Regions from separate parts of the Paenibacillus sp. Cedars genome, predicted to be linked through region 2. Evidence: predicted binding sites of a transcription regulator. Region 2 holds the regulator's gene; the other holds the start of a gene.
The links. The regulator Rex, encoded in region 2, represses fermentation and respiration genes when NADH is low (regulators of the CRP and FNR family bind a similar motif). The targets are predictions, from matches to a motif close to TTGTGAAATATTTCACAA.

Region 1 (9,602 bases), 180 kb from region 2:
CCCTCCACCGGAAGAACGATAGTAACTTAGATAAGGCTCAATCTGAGCCAGCACATCCTCTACCGTCATTTCCTGTCCTTCATGCAATCCCCACGTATCCGGATTGTGGCAATATTGACACTTCAGCAGACATCCCTGCATGAAGAGTACAAAGCGGATACCTGGACCGTCCACCGTTCCGAACGTTTCTATGGAGTGTATATGACCTTTAAGCATAGGGCGTCATCCTTTCTGTATCCGCTGTTGTTACTTTCCATTCTTACATCGTACCGTGGAAGGTACGATTGATCACGTCGAGCTGCTGTTCGCGTGTCAGTTTGACAAAATTGACCGCATACCCGGATACCCGGATCGTTAACTGCGGATAATTCTCCGGATGTTCCATCGCATCCATCAGCTGCTCCCGGTCAAACACGTTCACGTTCAGATGATGAGCCTTGCTTCCAAAATATCCATCCAGCATCGCAACCAGATTGTTCACGCGAATCTCGCTTTCCTTCCCGAGGGCTTTCGGTACAATCGAGAATGTATTCGATATCCCGTCAAGGCTGTCCTCATAAGGCAGCTTGGCCACGGAAGTCAATGAAGCGAGGGCACCCTTCTTATCGCGTCCGTGCATAGGGTTCGCACCCGGCGCAAACGGCTCGCCCGCCTTGCGGCCATCCGGTGTGGTTCCCGTTTTCTTGCCGTATACGACATTGGACGTAATGGTCAGCACCGATTGGGTCGGCATCGCATCGCGGTATGCCTTGTGTTTGCGAATCATGCTCATGAAGGCTTCAACGAGTTCTACGGCGATGTCGTCAACCCGATCGTCGTTGTTACCGTAGCACGGAAAGTCGCCTTCTATTTCAAAATCAACTGCAATCCCTTGCTCATTGCGTACAGGCTTCACCTGTGCATGCTTGATTGCACTCAGCGAATCCGCCGCTACGGACAGGCCCGCTATACCGCATGCCATCGTCCGCAGAATATCCCGATCATGAAGCGCCATTTCAATCCGTTCGTAGCTGTATTTATCATGCATATAGTGGATCACGTTCAGTGTGTTCATATACAGCTTTGCAAGCCATTCCATCATCGGCTTGAATCGCTTCATGACCTCGTCATAACTCAGAACCTCTGCCGTAATAGCGGGGTATTCCGGACCAACCTGGGCGCCGGATTTCTCATCCTTCCCGCCGTTGATCGCATACAGGAGCGCTTTGGCTAGGTTGGCTCTGGCTCCGAAGAACTGCATCTGTTTCCCGATGCGCATAGCGGATACGCAGCAGGCAATCCCGTAATCGTCTCCGTAAATCGGACGCATGAGATCATCGTTCTCATATTGGATCGAGCTGGTTTCGATCGATACCTTCGAGCAGTATTTCTTGAAGCCTTCGGGCAGTTTCTCAGACCATAATACCGTCAAGTTCGGTTCCGGGGCAGGGCCCAAATTGTACAACGTATGCAGGAAACGGAAGCTGTTCTTGGTTACTCTTGTTCCCCCATTTAACGACATACCGCCAATCGATTCTGTGACCCATGTTGGATCACCGCTGAACAGTTCATTGTAGTCCGGTGTACGCAGGAACTTCACGATCCGTAGTTTCATGACAAAATGGTCAACCAGCTCCTGTGCAGTCTCTTCCGTCAGCTTGCCTTCAGCCAGATCACGCTGGATGTAGATATCGAGGAAAGTAGATACCCGGCCAAGCGACATGGCTGCGCCATTCTGTTCCTTGATAGCAGCTAAATAACCAAAATACAGCCATTGGAATGCTTCCTTCGCCGTATTCGCAGGCTTCGAAATGTCAAAGCCGTGCATGCCCGCCATTTCCTTCAATTCCTTGAGTGCATGGATTTGCTCGGACAATTCTTCCCGCAATCGGATCACCGGCTCATCCATCGCATCAACCTCAAGCTCGCTCAGCTCTCGCAATTTATCCTGGATCAAGACATCTACACCATACAAGGAGATTCTGCGATAATCGCCAATAATACGACCACGGCCATAAGCATCGGGAAGACCTGTAATAATCCCTGCCTTACGGGCTGCCCTCATCTCCGAGGTATAGGCATCAAACACGCCCTGGTTATGTGTTTTGCGTATGCCTGAGAAGATGTCCACTACCGCTTGCGGCATTTCAAAACCATATGCGTTGCAAGCATCAATCATCATTCGGATTCCGCCGAACGGTTGTATCGAACGCTTGAACGGCTCATCCGTCTGTACGCCGACGATCTGTTCCTTCTCCTTATCCAAATAGCCAGGTTGATGGGACACAATCGTGGAAGGCGTATTCACATCGACATCCAGCACCCCGCCGTTATCCCGTTCTTTTTTGGTTAAATCCGATACGATATCCCAGAGTGCCTTCGTGTTGTCCGTTGGTCCTGCCAAAAAATCATCAGAGCCATAATAAGGTGTTATGTTCTCTGCAATAAAATCATTAACGTCAATCCGCTTGTTCCATTTACCTGATTTAAAACCTTTCCAGCCCACTTCTTTTTCAATCACCGACATATTGAATCCCTCCTAGATTATGCTGCAGCTTGCCGCACAGGCGGAGTCACACATTGATCCATCTCAGATCTTAATGTGATTATTTTCACGATCAATGCTGCCTCGACCCCGCCGTGTACCTTCAAGCTTCTATATCACAGACCTGAGATTCAGCTTTCTTCTACACTTTTATTGTAATCCTGTTTATTCTCAGCATCTGTGATAAAAATCACAAACTTATCTTTTCCCGTGATTTTTATCACTCTGTTTTACCCGCCCGCTTCTGTTATGCAGTCCGCAGTCCACAACCCGTCTCTTGTATTTCTTGGATTTAAAAGCGGCCGTAGAACGTGTTGCGGTATACTTCCGCAAGCTCTGTGACAAGCGGCAGCTTTGGATTGCTCGTAGTGCACTGGTCTTCAAAGGCCCGGTCCGCCAAATGCTCAACACGTTTCTCAAAATCTTGAGGATCGATTCCCAGCTGCTGGAACGACTCTTCGATGCCCAGCTTCTTGTTCAGCTCTCGGATTGCACCGATCAAACTGTTGACGCCCTCTTCCGTCGTTCTTGCAGACAAGCCCAGAATCCTTGCAATTTCTGCATATCTCTCATCGGCTACAAAGTGAGTGTATTTAGGCCAAGCGGCAAATTTGGTTGGCTTCTTGGCATTGTAACGGATGACGTGCGGCAGCAGGATTGCATTGGTTCGCCCGTGAGCTGTGTGATACTGGCCGCCCCATTTATGCGCAAGGCTATGGTTGATGCCAAGGAATGCATTCGCGAAGGCCATGCCGGCAAGCGTCGAAGCATTATGCATTTTCTCTCTGGCCAGCTTGTCGCCGGTAAGCGCCGATTGCTCAAGATACTGGAACACCAGCTGTATGGCCTTGATTGCCAAACCATCCGTGAAATCGTTAGCCATGACCGATACGTACGCCTCGATGGCATGTGTCAAAACGTCCATCCCGGTATCCGCTACCGCTGTTTTTGGCAGGGTGTATACAAATTCCGGATCGATAATCGCAACATCCGGGGTCAGCTCATAGTCAGCCAGCGGGTACTTGGTATTCCCCAGCACTTTATCCGTAATGACCGCAAACGAGGTCACTTCCGAGCCCGTTCCCGAGGTGGTTGGAATGGCAACGAATTTTGCCTTCTGTCCAAGCTTCGGATATTTATAGACCCGTTTGCGGATATCCATAAATTTTTGCTTCAGATTATTGAAGTCCGTATCCGGGTATTCATAGAACAGCCACATCGCTTTTGCTGCATCCATCGGCGAACCGCCGCCGAGGGCAATGATGCAGTCCGGCTGGAATCGCTTCAGCATCTCCGATCCGCGTTCTACCGTCGTTGTGGAAGGATCCGGCTCAACCTCCGAGAACACCTCGATAGCAACCGGCACTCTGCGCTGACGCAGATAGTGCTCTACCCGCTCTACGTAGCCAAGCTTCACCATCATCGGATCGGTTACGATAGCAACCCGGGTAATATCGGGCATTTTGGCAAGATACTGCGTGGATCCTTTTTCAAAATAGATTTTATCCGGCACTTTAAACCACTGCATATTCACGGTTCTGCGGTTCACCCTTTTCACGTTGATGAGGTTGACGGCTGTTACGTTCGACGAGGTAGAGTTACGGCCATACGAACCGCAGCCCAGCGTCAACGATGGCAGGTTCGTGTTGTAGATGTCACCAATCCCGCCTTGCGAGGATGGCTGGTTCACCAGAATACGGCAGGTCTTCATCCGGTCCGAGAATTTCATGATGATTTCCTCATTGTGCGAGTGGATGACCGACGAGTGGCCCATACCGCCAAATGCTACCATTTCTTCCGCGCGCGTAATTCCTTCCTCTGCATTTTTCACTTTATAGCAGGCCAGAACCGGACTGAGCTTCTCGGCAGACAGTGGATATGCAGGACCTACTCCCTCCAGCTCGGCGACCAGAATTTTGGTGCTCTCCGGCACTTCAAAGCCGCAGGCCTCGGCAATCTTGAATGCCGGCTGTCCGACGATTGACGGATTAACCGCACATTTCTCCGATACCATCGCGTGTGCAGTCAGCTTCGCCAGTTCCTCCCTGTTTACGAAATAACAGCCGCTGGCCATCATTTTTTTCTTCACTGCCGTATAGATAGGCTCCTCTATAATGACTGCCTGTTCAGAAGCACATATCATACCGTTATCAAAGGTCTTGGACAGAATCAGGTCATTTACCGCCTGATCCAGATCTGCACTCTTTTCAATGAAGCAAGGCACATTGCCGGGTCCTACACCAAGCGCAGGTTTACCGCAGCTGTAGGCTGCCTTTACCATCGCGGATCCGCCGGTAGCCAGAATGCAGGCAACATCAGGATGGTTCATCAGTGTATTGGTTTTATCCATGGAAGGAGCCTCGATCCACTGAATGCAATCGGCCGGAGCACCTTGAGCAACAGCAGCATCCCGCAATATCAGGGCAGCTTCCCTGCTGCATGCCTGTGCGGATGGATGGAATCCGAAAATGATCGGGTTTCTTGTTTTGATGGAGATCAGTGCCTTAAAAATTGTTGTGGAGGTGGGATTGGTTACCGGGGTAATCCCCATGATGATCCCGATCGGCTCCGCAATTTTTTGAAAGCTGTCAAAAGCGTTATCCTCAATGACACCCACCGTTTTGTCATACTTGATGCTGTTGTGGATGTACTCTGTGGCAAACAAGTTTTTGATAATTTTATCCTCATATACACCGCGGCCAGTTTCTTCTACAGCCATTTTTGCCAGCTGCATATGCTTATCAAGGCCTGCGATGGCCATCGCCTGCACAATCCCGTCAATTTGCTCCTGATTCAATTCCATAAACTTTTCTTTCGCCCGGTTCGCTTTGTCAATCAGACCTTGAATGTACTCCCCTGCTGTCTGTCCCTTTACTTCGCTCGTTCCTTTACTCACAGCCATATCTCTCATCCTCCCATGGTTCATGATTCTTTCTCTTCTACGGTTTGATCGTATCACAGCCATTTCTAAAATCATGTGAAATATTTCACAATATTAAAATTTATCTTTTCTGTGTGATTTATACCTGTCTTCGCCCTATTTCAAGTGAAAGAGATCACAAAGTTTGAAAATTCGCCATCATTTCCCTCTTGTTCCGCCCCACAAGTGAATGTTTTCACGTTATAATGTATTTAAAGATTAAACAGATCAAATTTTAGGATGTTAGGGGATACCAACATGAAAACTGTAGACAATGTAATGGAAATCGAAAACCTAGGGAACACCCAGTGCTTCTCGGAACAAAACCGCAACCGTCTGCTGGTCACCATGAAGGAAAGAGTACTCCCTGAAGGCTCCCATTTGTTCTGGGAAGGTGACTTCGCCGACAAGTTGTACTTCGTGAAACAAGGAAGAATTAAGTTAACTAAATCGACTGATGAAGGCAAAGAGCTTATTCTATATATGTATCATCCAGGGGATATGGTCGGTCAGGCCGATCCATTCTTCAGCACCAATCACAGCTTCTCGGCAGAGGTGCTTGAGGATAGTGTGGTCGGGGTTATCGAGCATAAGGATTTGGAAATGCTGATCTGTCAGCATTGTGATTTTGCCATTGATTTTATGAAGTGGATGGGCATTCACCACCGGATCACCCAGACCAAATTCCGTGATCTTATGATGTACGGCAAGCCGGGTGCATTAACCTCGACGCTGATTCGTCTGAGCAATACGTACGGTCAGCATCAGGCAGATGATACCATTCTCATTAATAAGAAGATTACCCACACCGATCTCTCGAACATGATTGGGGCAACCCGCGAAAGCGTGAACCGGATGCTGAGTGATCTCCGTAAAAAAGACGCCATTGAATATGCCGGTGGTATGATTGTCATCAAGGATCTGCCGATGCTGCAGGAAATATGCCATTGCGAGATGTGTCCGCTCGAAATTTGCCGGATTTAATGTCACTGCGTCTCGCTGTGCATAATATACAGCCTTTTGACCACAATAAACCTTGTCTTTCCAAACCAAAATTAAAGGGAGTGCTCAGCATGCGTGAAGGTTTGATTCCTGCTGTTCTTGGAACTGTGGTTTCTGCTTCGGGTGCCGCTCTGCTTAGCAGCAAGTATAAACTTGCCGCAACCGGTATTCTCGGCTTCGGACTGGCTCATCTTGTGCTTGGTGCGATTGACCTGGTGGAACACCGGTAAACGATTGGAAAGACTGCACGTCATAAACACACCTTCCTCTAGAGGGTGTGTTTATCTATGTTATATGATCTGAGCCTCCATATAGGCTCGTTCTCCGCTTGGCACTTTCAGATAAGGCCGGATCCCGGCAAACCCCTTCGCATCCAGATCCACACCCGTCATCCAGTTTCCCTCCAGCCAGTCACTGCCCGATTGCATAATGACAGCCGGTGCCTGAATATGTTCCTGATACAAAATGACGCCACCTTGAATAGCCTTGAACGTCTTCCCTTGCTGCAACAAGGGTTCGGCACTGATGTACGTCGGCACAAAATAAGCAGCAATCACATCCAGCTCCTCCCCGTCAAAAAACGGCTCACTGCCGAGAAATGGATGGAGCATTGCAATCTTCTCATAATGGGACCAGATTATCATCTGCAGAAATCTGCCCAGACGCCCCTTATCCTGCCCGCCGGTTGTTTTTGATTTATCCGTTTCATAACCGATGAATTTCCATCCACGGGGACCCTTCACCCATTTCTGAAACATGTCGTTCACATCGCTGCAATTCCGGCTGGCGGCATCCGCCGATTCTGGGCTTGTTCCGGATAAAGCCAACCACAGCGGCTCGGGCAAATACTGACTCAGCATCCGCTTGGTCTTCTCAAAAATATGAAGGACTTGCATTGAAGCGTTTTCAAGTTCTGAGATATCCTCTTGTCCATAATGAAAATGGGAGATATACGTTCGCTTGATCATGGGCTCGCCTCCTTGATTTACCGCTGGGTTATATACATCATATAGCAGGTGCATCGGATTGGTGCATGTCCACATATCTTGCTTCATTGTAAAAAAATCATACTTCAAATTTTGAAAAAAAACCCTGAAATGAGTTGTCTCATGCCAGGGTTTAATCGTCAACGGGGATCTTAAGATGACTCATCTTTCGACCCATTGCTCTGCCCAGGAAGCCACTTGTTCCATTACCGGACGAAGTGCATTCCCTTTTTCAGTTAGTTCATATTCGATACGTACCGGCGTTTCCGGATAGACATGACGAATCAATATGCCTTCGCACTCCAAATCCTTCATCCGCTCCGAGAGCATTTTGTCACTCATGGACGGAATCAAATTGGAAATATCCTTAAAGCGCTTAGGCCCGCTCATCAATGTCTGAATAATCAAACCGTTCCACCGTTTGCCCAGAAAAGAAAACGCAGATTCAAAACGGGGACACATCGTAACATTTGTAACTTCCATATCTCTTCACCTCTTTACGAAGTCACCTTGTTTATAGAAACTCAATAAACTAAACCATAATTCTTGCAAAACTTACGAATTGTAAGTATGTTTCATTTTAGCATATTTTCGAGAAGCTGAAAACCACCTAGCCCCTTTTTCCCAGAAAATCAGCACTTATCCTGAAATCATCCGAGCCAATATATCCAAATCGGACTCGATCAAACGGGATAATTTCCTATTATACAGTACCGCAGCTGGATGGAACAGAGGAAAAATCATATAGGTTTCGGTTGAGAACCTATATCCAGCCGAAGCATCCTCCAGGCTAATCGCCTGTTGTACAGGTCCCTCGATCAGCTTTCCATGCAGCGATGTCACCGTTTCATGGCTTCCGATCAGCCGATGCAGCGCGGTATTTCCCATGGGAGCGATGATCTTCGGCTGGACCCATCTGATCTCTTCATCCAGCAAGGGCGCATGCGCCAAAATTTCCGCTTTGGTGGGTGTACGGTTCGAACGGCTGATGATGTTCTCACCGGACGCCCTCACGATCACCTTCTCCTTATAGGGCCTGCTTCTCATGGCACTGGTAATATACACTTGCTCCCGCGTCAAGTTCAGTCGCTCCAGATAAGCATTCATCTCCTGACCGGCCTGCCCTACAAAAGGTCTTCCTTCCAAAACCTCATGGGCCCCGGGCGCTTCTCCAACAAACATCACGGCTGCGGAGCTTGTTCCTCTCCCCAGCAGAAAACCCTCAACAGGTTGATGAGCCAGCCTGGCCTGGCATATGGCGATAATGGTGGGATCGACAGGTGCGCTTTGTACTTCATTCATGCGTACAGCCCCCTTCTTGTATAACATACAATACCCCATACTTACGTATATTCTATCCCTAGCCTCCAAAAAAATTTACGATTCTGCCGCCGCAACTGGAAAACGAGCCGAACAAGGACAGATCCTTGAACGACTCGTCGTTGTGTTTACTTAAGTACGCTTGTATAAAAGGCTTAGACTAGTACTGGAAGCGCACGAACAGGCTGGCTGTTGCCGAATGTTTGCTTACCTGCAGTTGAATGAGCCCAGTTGATAGCGTTGGTTATCACTTTCAGTACTTCGAGATTGTAGTAAGTTGGATAGGTCTCGTGTCCCGGACGGAAGTAGAAAATGTTCCCATGACCGCGCTTGAACGTACAGCCGCTGCGGAAAACTTCGCCGCCTTCGAAATTGCTGACAAATACCAGCTCATCCGGGGCTGGAATATCAAAGAACTCCCCGTACATTTCCTCATGCTCGATCATGATAGGACCCGTAATTCCCGCCGCAATCGGATGCGTTGGATTTACACTCCAGATAATTTCCTGCTCGCCGGCTTCGCGCCATTTCAAATCACAGCTCGTTCCCATCAACGCTTTGAACGGTTTGGAAAAATGCCCCGAATGAAGAACGATCAGACCCATACCGTCCAGCACGCGCTTAACGACTTTGCTGACGATCTCGTCACTAACCTGGTCATGAGCCATATGCCCCCACCACAGCAGCACATCAGTCGAATCCAGTACATCCTCAGTCAACCCGTGCTCTGGCTGATCCAGCGTTGCCGTTCTGATGATGAAATCCGGATTATGCAGACCCTCCGCCAGGGCTGTGTGAATCCCTGTCGGATATACACTCCGAACCTCATCATGGATCTTCTCGTGTACGA
Region 2 (9,602 bases):
AAGCAGATATCGATATGATATTGGTAGGCGATTCGCTTGGCAACGTAGTGCTGGGCTACAATTCAACGATTCCTGTAACGCTGGATGATATGGTATACCATACTCGCGCGGTTGCTCGGGGGGCGGAAGAGACCTTTATCGTAGCCGACATGCCGTTTATGACCTACCATGGGGGCATTGATGAAAGCTTGCGAGGCGTTCGGAGGTTGATGCAGGAAGGCCATGCGCATGCCGTGAAAATGGAGGGTGGCGAAGAAATCGCCGATACCGTCAAACGTATTGTACAATCCGGTGTTCCGGTACTTGGGCACATCGGGCTGACGCCTCAATCCGTGAATCAGATTGGCGGCTATCGCATACAAGGCAAGGATGCTCGTGATGCCGAGCGGCTCATGAATGACGCGAAGGCACTTGAAGCCGCAGGTGCATTTGCAGTTGTATTGGAGCTGGTGACGGAAGAAACAGCAGCTGAAATTTCCAAAGCGCTGAGCATACCAACCATTGGCATTGGTGCCGGTCGTTATTGTGACGGTCAAGTACTGGTATACCATGATATATTGAAATATGCGTCCCCTTATCGGGACAAACGCTTCGTTAAAACCTACGCTGATGTCGGAACCATCATCCGCGATGGCATTTCACAGTATGTTAGGGAAGTGAAGGACCGCTCATTCCCGGCCGAAGAGCATGTGTTCAAAACAGAGACTAAAGCAGTGGTAGAAACGACATTATATGGCGGTACCAAGGAAAAGGTGGGCACGACTTCATGAAAGTGATTCGCACAATTGCGGAATTGAGATCCGAAATTCAGGATCGCCAGCAATCCGGTTACGGACCGGTAGGTCTTGTGCCGACGATGGGCTATTTGCATGAAGGACACGCCAGTCTGATGCGTAAAGCACGTGAAATGTCAGGAACGGTGGTCATCAGCATCTTCGTCAATCCGATACAGTTCGGTCCCGGTGAAGATTTCGAAACCTACCCGCGAGATGAAGCGCGTGATGTGGCATTGGCGGAATCGGAAGGCGTAGACGTGGTGTTCATTCCAGCTGTACAGGAAATGTATCCGCAGCCAACAAAAACCAAGATTTCCGTAGCGGAAATAACGTCTTTATTGTGCGGAGCATCCCGCCCCGGGCATTTTGACGGCGTAACCACCGTTGTCAGTAAACTGTTCAATATCATAAAACCGGATTACGCCTTTTTCGGGATGAAGGACGCGCAGCAGGTGGCTGTCATTGAACAAATGGTACGGGATTTGAACATGGATGTCACCATCGTGCCCTGTCCCATCATCCGTGAAGCCGACGGTCTGGCCCTGAGCTCGCGGAACGTGTATTTGAAGCCGGAAGAGCGGGAACAGGCTCTTGTGCTGTCAGGTTCACTGCGGACGGCTCAGGAGGCAATCCAGCAAGGGCAGGCGGCAACGGCAGGAGAGATCCGTGCACATCTTCGAGAATATATATCCCGTTCCCCACTGGCCGATATTGAATATGCAGAATTACTCACATTCCCGGAACTTGTTCCAGTGGAAGATTCTTATCGTATGGTTGATGGAGACAGCCCGGTAATTATGGCGCTGGCTGTGCGCTTCGGCAGAACTCGTCTCATTGACAATGCGCTAATCCAACCAAAAGTAGGGGGATCCCATGTTTAGAACGATGATGAAATCCAAAATCCACCGGGCTACGGTGACGGAAGCCAATCTGAATTATGTGGGCAGCATTACCATTGATGAAAATTTAATGGAGGCTGCAGACTTGCTGGAGAATGAAAAAGTTCAAATCGTGAACAATAACAATGGCGCCCGTTTGGAAACGTACGTTATCAAAGGCGAACGCGGTAGCGGGGTTATATGCCTGAACGGCGCCGCAGCAAGGCTTGTTCAACCTGGAGACAATGTAATTATCATTTCTTATGCCATGATGTCCAAAGAGGAATACGACCATCATACGCCTACGGTTGTGATTGTCGACGAAATGAATAAGCCGGTTACGACGGAGTATCGCGAAGTCCACGCGGCGGTTCTCTAAGAGCCAAAATGTGACGGAAGCCCAAAGGGATGAAAAGACCGACTTCTACAGAAAATGAGTTCAGGTCGATGCACTGATCTCATTTTTCCGCTAAGGGTGGGATGCAGCTATGTTTCAACATGTATTCGCTGAAATGAACAACATGTTAGATGAAATTGTGAAGCATTACCCTTCTGCACAAGGTCCCCAAAAACAGGCGCTGGTACAAAACTGGAACATGCTCAAAAGCATGAGTGAAGCAATTATCGAGGAGTGGCTCCAATTTGAAGAGAAGATGGCCATTTTCCGCGAAAATGCCGTATCACCCCCGGTTTTTCCGCCGACCGAAGCGCCTGAATTGCAGCTTGATGCTTTTATCCGTGGCCAAGGTTATTACAAGTTGTTGATGTTCCAGCCGGCAATACAGCAGTTTGGGGCTGCCGCTGTGGTATTTCCGGAGAGCCTTCTGATCAAGCTGTACATTGCGATGTCCCATCTTTATATGGGGCAGACAGCTCAGGCATCTGATGTATTGATGTCCATTCTGCCGCTGGCAGATAACAAGAAGCTCCGGGCGATGATCTACAATGCACTTGGATGCATCGAGGTATTGAATGGACAACAAGGGAAGGCCGAAGAAAATTTCGCACTGGCAATTCACAGCGATCCGACTCTGCCCGATCCCATTATTAATCTGGAGGTCTGCAAGAAGAACCGCGGTGAACTTCAGTACGGCAGCCAACTGATCTCTTTGCTGTAGAAGAAAAAGCCTAACAAGAAGCGATGCCAGAGCTCATTCTAAAGAGACTTTGGCATCGCTTTTTGCCGTGTGAAGCAGGAAGGGGAGGGTGAGGGGATTTTTTACCCGGAATGTTCAAAACCCGCAACTTCTGGTATGCTGTTAATTAGTCTGGAGGAAAGGGATTTAGTCGAATGAAATTTGCCGTATTGGATTTTGAAACCACGGGCAACCAGTCTGCAGATGAGATTATTCAGGTCGGACTGGCCATCATCGAAGAGGATCGAAGTATATCCCGCGTGTACGGCACTTATGTCAATCCCGGGATTCCAATCCCTCCGTTTATCACCGGTTTGACCGGTATTTCTGACAGCGATGTAGCGGACGCTCCATCCCTAGAGGAAATGATGATGGAACTTGTGCCCATGCTCGACGATGTGGTATTGGTTGGGCATAACGTAGCTTTTGATTTTAATTTTTTGCAAAATGCACTCGATCGCTGTGGCTATTTACCGTTCAGCGGTCGGATTCTAGATACGATGCACTTCTTGAAAATATGCTTCCCTTCGCTTTCTTCATATCAGCTTGGAATGGTGTCTTCCCATTTCGGCCTGGAGCATGACCGTCCGCATCAAGCGGACAGCGATGCACTTGCAACGGCCTATGCGCTGCTGAAATGTCTGGAGGAGATCGATGAGCTTCCGCTCTTGACCATTCAACGGTTAAGTGATCTTTTTGCTGATGAGGATAGCGATTTGGCCTGGTTCTTTGACGGAATCCGGGCGGAACGGGAATTCCAAGCTGTACAGGGCGGAGATACCCATACGTATTATCGCCAGTTTGCACTGGCTGTTGATGATTGGAACGATATTGCACCCGCAAGGGACGAATCGGAGCCGAACCCACTGGCTGATGTGAGCTTCGAACAGTACATGAGCGATGTCCGGGACCGTCTGAAGGAAACGCTGCCTCATTACGAGAGCAGAGACGCTCAGGATATGATGTTCCAAGAAGTGATGCAGGCGCTGGATGATAATAAACATCTGTTGATTGAAGCAGGCACGGGAACAGGGAAGTCCCTCGGCTATTTGCTGCCTTCGATCTATCAAAGTGTGAAGCAGGAACAGAAGGTCATGGTCAGCACGCATACAATCAATCTTCAAGAACAGCTGCGTGACCGGGATATACCGCTGCTCACTCAGGTTGTTCCTTTTCCCTTTAAAGCAGCTATTTTTAAGGGGAGAGGACATTATTTGTGTTTGAGAAAATTTGAACATAAAATAAATAGAAGAGATTTTCATTCGCCGAAGGAAGATGTGATCATTGCAGCACAGATGCTGGTCTGGCTGACACAGACAGAAAACGGCGACGATGAAGAGCTGAACCTCGGCGGCCGTGGCGGAGATTTCTGGGAGACGATCTCCAGCGATTCGGATTCCTGTCTTGGACGTGCCTGCCCATGGTTCCGCAAATGCTACTACCACAGGGCCAAACATGAAGCGAGCGTTGCCGACGTGGTCATTACGAACCATTCGAAGCTGTTCACTGACGTTAAAGCCAATCATCAGCTGCTGCCGAGTTATGAACGCCTCGTCATTGACGAAGCACATCATCTTGAGGACGTTGCGGGCAAGCACCTTGGCTTGCAAATGAAATATTTTACGGTTGTGCATACGTTGACCCGGATGTACAAGGACAGCCGCAGCGGACAGCTTCCCGCGCTTCGCCAGCTGCTTCAGGCTTCACCGCATGAGAAGGCCGTAGAATGGTCTTCTGTCATTGACCGTATGTATCCAGATCTCATCACGGCCAAAGAAAATTGGGATCGTCTTAGCGATCAGCTGTTTGCACTGCTGCCGGAACGCGGGGATGCATCTCCAGGAGACGCGGGCCAATTCTCACTTCGGTTATCGCCTCTCAAGAAACCGAAGGATTGGCAATCGCTGGCGGAGCTGGAGCATCAGATTCATGTGACCCTGGGTGACGTTGTGCGCAAGGGTGACAAGCTGATTGCTGAAATGAAGGAAGATCTGGATGATTACAGTGCAGACAGCTTGCTTACGGATCTGTCCGGACTGTTTAAAGACCTGGCCGCTCACCGTGAGGACTTGCGCTCCTTCATGGCTCTTAATGATGAGGGTACGGTATACTGGATGGAGGCTAATGGCAATTTCCGCAGTAAATCGCTGCAGCTCTATGCAGTGCCTGTTGATGTAAGCACTCATTTAAAGGAATTGTTTTTTGATAAAAAACAAAGCGTCATTCTGACATCGGCTACCTTGTCGGTGGATAAATCGTTCCAGTTCATGATCGAGAATCTGGGTCTTCAGGAAGCGGCTGAAGCCGGTAATCTGAACACGGTTCAGCTGCCGTCTCCGTTTAATTACAGAGAACAAGCGCTGCTTGTCGTTCCACGTGATTTTCCGAGCGTGAAGGGATCGGTCGGGGATGCCCTCTTTGTGAACACACTTGTGCAGTCACTGGCCGAAACGGCGATCGCTACCCATGGAAGGATGCTCGTTCTGTTCACCTCTTACCGGATGCTGCGTCAGGTGCATGAGCCACTGAAGGAAGCATTGGCATTAAGTGACATTGCGGTGCTGGGGCAAGGAATGGACGGGACCAGTCGAACCAAGTTGATTCGACGCTTCCAGGAGAGCAGCGCATCGGTGCTCCTTGGCACCAGCTCCTTCTGGGAAGGGGTCGACATTCCGGGCGAGGCGCTGACCTGTCTTGCTATTGTACGGCTGCCTTTCCAGCCGCCGAATCATCCGCTGGTGGAAGCCAAGAGTGAACTGCTGCAGCAGCAGAAAAAGAACCCCTTCATGAAGCTTTCCGTTCCGCAAGCGGTTATTCGGTTCAAGCAAGGGTTTGGCCGCCTGGTGCGGACGGCACAGGATAAAGGGATCGTGATTGTATACGATACCCGGGTGATTGAATCCTATTACGGGAAATATTTCTTATATTCCTTGCCAGGACCTAAGATGGAGCATATGCCGACAGAGGGAATTGTTCCACGCATCTCGGAATGGCTTCAGGAAGAGGTCGAGGTTGGAGCAGATAACCAATCCGATGAATGATAGCTAAACGAAGAATGAAAATGCAAGAGATGTAGTTATTAACCTTTACTAGGGGGAGCATGCATGAAATCGGAAAAAATTTCGGAAGCCGTGGTCCGCAGATTACCTGTATATTTGCGCTATTTGAATGAGCTTCAGAAGCGGGAGGTCTCAACTGTTTCATCCCAGGAGCTGGGGCAGAAACTGGATCTGAATCCTGCTCAAATTCGTAAGGACCTGGCGTATTTCGGTGATTTTGGACGGAAAGGGATCGGATATGATGTTTCCTATTTGATTGAGAAGATTCGCCAGATTCTGAAGCTGGACCAGAAGATTAATGTAGCATTGGTTGGAGCCGGTAATCTTGGACATGCATTATCCAATTACAATGCATTCCTGAAGGATAATATGAAGATTGTGGCTATTTTCGATTCATATTCCCCCAAAGTTGGTATGAAAATCAACAACTTGACGGTTCAGCCGATGGAAGAGCTTGAGAAAACCGTACATGAATACGGCATTCGTATCGGGATTATTACCGTTCCGGATTTTGAGGCGCAAAACGTAGCTAATCAGCTTATTGCAGCAGGCATCGAAGCGATTCTGAATTTTGCGCCAACCATCCTGAAAGCTCCACCTCATATCCGTATTCATACGGCCGATTTTACAACCGATTTGCAGAGCTTGGCTTATTATTTGGACAACGGTAAGGAGGAAGCTTCACATGACGACAACGAAGTGGATGGTTAAGAACGGTACTTTTGCTGTGCTTGAGGATGGAAGATCCGTTCTTCGTGGATACATGTTTGTTGAGAATGACCGCATTACCTATCTTGGTGAGGAACAGCCGCTGGTAGAGGAAGGAACCGAGATTATCGACGGCACACATCTGTTGTTCCTGCCTGGTTTGGTAAATACCCATGGACATGCTGCCATGTCACTGCTCCGCGGTTATGGAGACGATTTGGCGCTGCAAGTATGGCTGCAGGAAAAAATGTGGCCGATGGAAGCCAAATTCACGGCCGATGATGTTTACTGGGGAGCCTCTCTTTCCGTGCTGGAGATGATCAAGGGCGGAACCACAACTTTTGTGGATATGTATGATCAGATGGACCAGGTTGCGAAGGTGGTAGAGGATTCAGGAATGCGCGGTGTCCTGACCCGTGGCGTTATCGGATTATGTCCGCCTGAGGTTCAGCAGCAAAAACTGGATGAGGCGGTTGCATTTGCGAAGGACTGGCACGGCAAAGCCGATGGCAGAATCACAACGATGCTCTCGCCGCATGCACCGTATACGTGTCCACCGGATCTAATTGAAAAATTCGTCCAAGCATCCCATGATTTGAATCTGCCGCTGCATACACATATGTCGGAAACGGACACGGAAGTGGCCCAGAATGTGAATGACTACGGACTCCGTCCCGTTGCGCATCTGGAGAAGCTGGGCATGTTCTCTCGTCCTACACTTCTGGCGCACGCCGTCCATTTGACTGATGAAGAGATCGAGATTTTGGCTAAATATCAAGTCGCGGTCTCTCATAATCCAGGCAGTAATCTGAAGCTTGCCAGTGGTATAGCGCGCGTGCCTGCACTGCTGAAAGCCGGCGTTACCGTGTCCCTGGGTACCGACGGACCAGCGAGCAATAACAATCTGGATATGTTTGAAGAGATGCGTCTGGCTGCATTGATCCATAAAGGGGTAAGCGGTGATCCTACGGCCATTCCAGCAGCCGAAGCACTGCGGATGGGTACGGAGTATGGAGCCAAATCGGCTTTCATTGAAGATATAGGCAAACTTGCCGTCGGCATGAAGGCGGATATGATCGCGTTGAATACAGATCAGGCGCACTTCCTTCCTCGAACCGATTATGTGTCCCATGCGATCTATTCAGCCAGTGCAAAGGATGTAGAGCATGTATGGGTTGACGGCAAGCAGGTAGTGAAAAATGGCGCCAGCCTTACCCTCGACGAGGAACGTATTCGCCGGGAAGCCCAGTCTGCATTTGAGCGTCTTACAACCCTCTAGGGAATAATCAAGGGGAGCGAGGAAGACGGATTGAAGAAAAAAACGAAGTGGATATTGCTAAGTGTATCCGGAGTGCTGCTCTTGCTGCTAGGTCTGCAGCTCTACTATTCGCATGTCATGAAGGACACTTGGAATGAAGAGAGAATGGCAATCAACGCTTCCAAACAGCATGGCGGTTTGGTTTCGACAGGAAAGACCTATAAATCGGTGTGGGGCGAGGACAACAATTACTGGGTTGTCAGCGGCAAGGATAAAGACAATCAGGACCGAATGGTCTGGGTGAAATTCACCGATGATAATGTACCGGTTGACGGTGCCGATGCGGTGCAGTCTGTCTTATTGAGTTCCGGAATGTCAGAAGCACAGATACTGGATCAGATTCACAATGATTTGCCAGGAGCAACCATTAAGAGATTGCTGCCGGGTATGTATGAAAATGAGTTTGTATGGCAGCTCCAGTACGAAAGCAATGGTCAGCGGGGCTATCGATTCTATCGTTTCCAAGATGGAAATCCGATCGGCAATGACATTATTCTTCCAAATCAATAGTAGAAAAATAAAGAGAGACATCCCTATCAATTTCGGGATGCCTCTTTTTTTCACATCAATTGACAACGTTTACAATAAATAAAATGGAAAAACTGTTCTAAATATTTTCACAGATACGCATGAAAAAGTATATAAAATGTGATATACTCATATTTGTACAAATTAAGCATACAAACTACATGCATCGTATTATATCGTTGTTACATGTCATTATATACAAAGAAAATGATAGACAAAAACTATATAAGATTTTAAGGAGGAACTTCATGAAACTACGCATTGTACCTATCGTGCTGACTGTCGTGATCTCAGCATCGGTCCTCTTTGGTGGATGGTTTCTGTATCGGCAGATGGCACAGCATAACCCGCTAGCAAATGTTGTTTCGCAGTATGATGGTGTGAAGAGTTCTCATATAGATATTAAACAGGATACGGTTACTTTGAAACTTGATCTGGCTCCGGAAACGAATTTGCAGGGGCTTGTGCAGCATATAAAGCAAGAAGGCAAATCTGTAATTGGGCAGCGTGAGCTGAAAATCCAGGTGGAGGAGCATTCCTCGGAAGCGCTGGACCAATGGTGGGAGCAGGCAATGTTATCCGTTGCAGAAGCGATGGACAACAAGCAGTACACCGATATCCAATCTTCGCTTGAGCAATTGGCTGGCGAGTCCACGAACTTAAAAGCGAAAGCAACCATTGATGACACCAATGTTTATGTCAGCTTGTCGGATGGGAAGTCTGGTAAATTTATTATCTTGCCGCGTCAACCGGGTAAAATGGGGGTTTGGAACCATGCCTAAACTGGCTAAAGAGATCATGCTGGGTTTTATCCCGGTTTTGTTGGTATTCCTCGTGTTTGTAGGCGTCAACGTCGTGCCTCTGTTTATTGCTGCGGCCCTCGTAGGTACGCTGCTGTTTATTGCAAAGATGAAGGGCGGCATCGCGGTAGGGGCTGGTAATGAACGCAAGCGAAAGAAGAGCGGACCGGCCAAACTGACATTCGAAGAAATCGGCGGACAGGATAATGCCAAGCAAGAACTCCGCGAGGCTCTGGATTTTCTCATTCGTCATGAAGATATTAAGAAATTTGGCATTCGTCCGTTGAAGGGCATTCTTCTTACCGGGCCTCCGGGAACAGGGAAGACCCTGATGGCCAAGGCCGCTGCCCATTATACGGATTCTATCTTTGTTGCTGCATCCGGCAGTGAGTTTGTTGA

Region 1: pflB (formate C-acetyltransferase) is a predicted target of Rex. The motif match lies at 2,580-2,597, and genes of this name have one in related genera.

The regions. Positions count from the first base shown of each region.
Region 1 is NZ_CP020866.1:3,704,287-3,713,888, forward strand. It holds gene pflA (pyruvate formate-lyase-activating protein) at 1-216, opposite strand, end outside; gene pflB (formate C-acetyltransferase) at 260-2,506, opposite strand; gene adhE (bifunctional acetaldehyde-CoA/alcohol dehydrogenase) at 2,817-5,426, opposite strand; gene B9D94_RS18725 (Crp/Fnr family transcriptional regulator) at 5,703-6,428, shown strand; gene B9D94_RS18730 (hypothetical protein) at 6,518-6,676, shown strand; gene B9D94_RS18735 (hypothetical protein) at 6,737-7,414, opposite strand; gene B9D94_RS18740 (winged helix-turn-helix transcriptional regulator) at 7,595-7,915, opposite strand; gene B9D94_RS18745 (uracil-DNA glycosylase) at 8,072-8,734, opposite strand; gene B9D94_RS18750 (ThuA domain-containing protein) at 8,908-9,602, opposite strand, start outside.
Region 2 is NZ_CP020866.1:3,526,192-3,535,793, reverse strand. It holds gene panB (3-methyl-2-oxobutanoate hydroxymethyltransferase) at 1-770, shown strand, start outside; gene panC (pantoate--beta-alanine ligase) at 767-1,657, shown strand; gene panD (aspartate 1-decarboxylase) at 1,650-2,033, shown strand; gene B9D94_RS17775 (hypothetical protein) at 2,143-2,772, shown strand; gene dinG (ATP-dependent DNA helicase DinG) at 2,946-5,831, shown strand; gene B9D94_RS17765 (redox-sensing transcriptional repressor Rex) at 5,895-6,560, shown strand; gene B9D94_RS17760 (amidohydrolase) at 6,535-7,836, shown strand; gene B9D94_RS17755 (cell wall elongation regulator TseB-like domain-containing protein) at 7,867-8,385, shown strand; gene B9D94_RS17750 (hypothetical protein) at 8,652-9,185, shown strand; gene B9D94_RS17745 (AAA family ATPase) at 9,178-9,602, shown strand, end outside.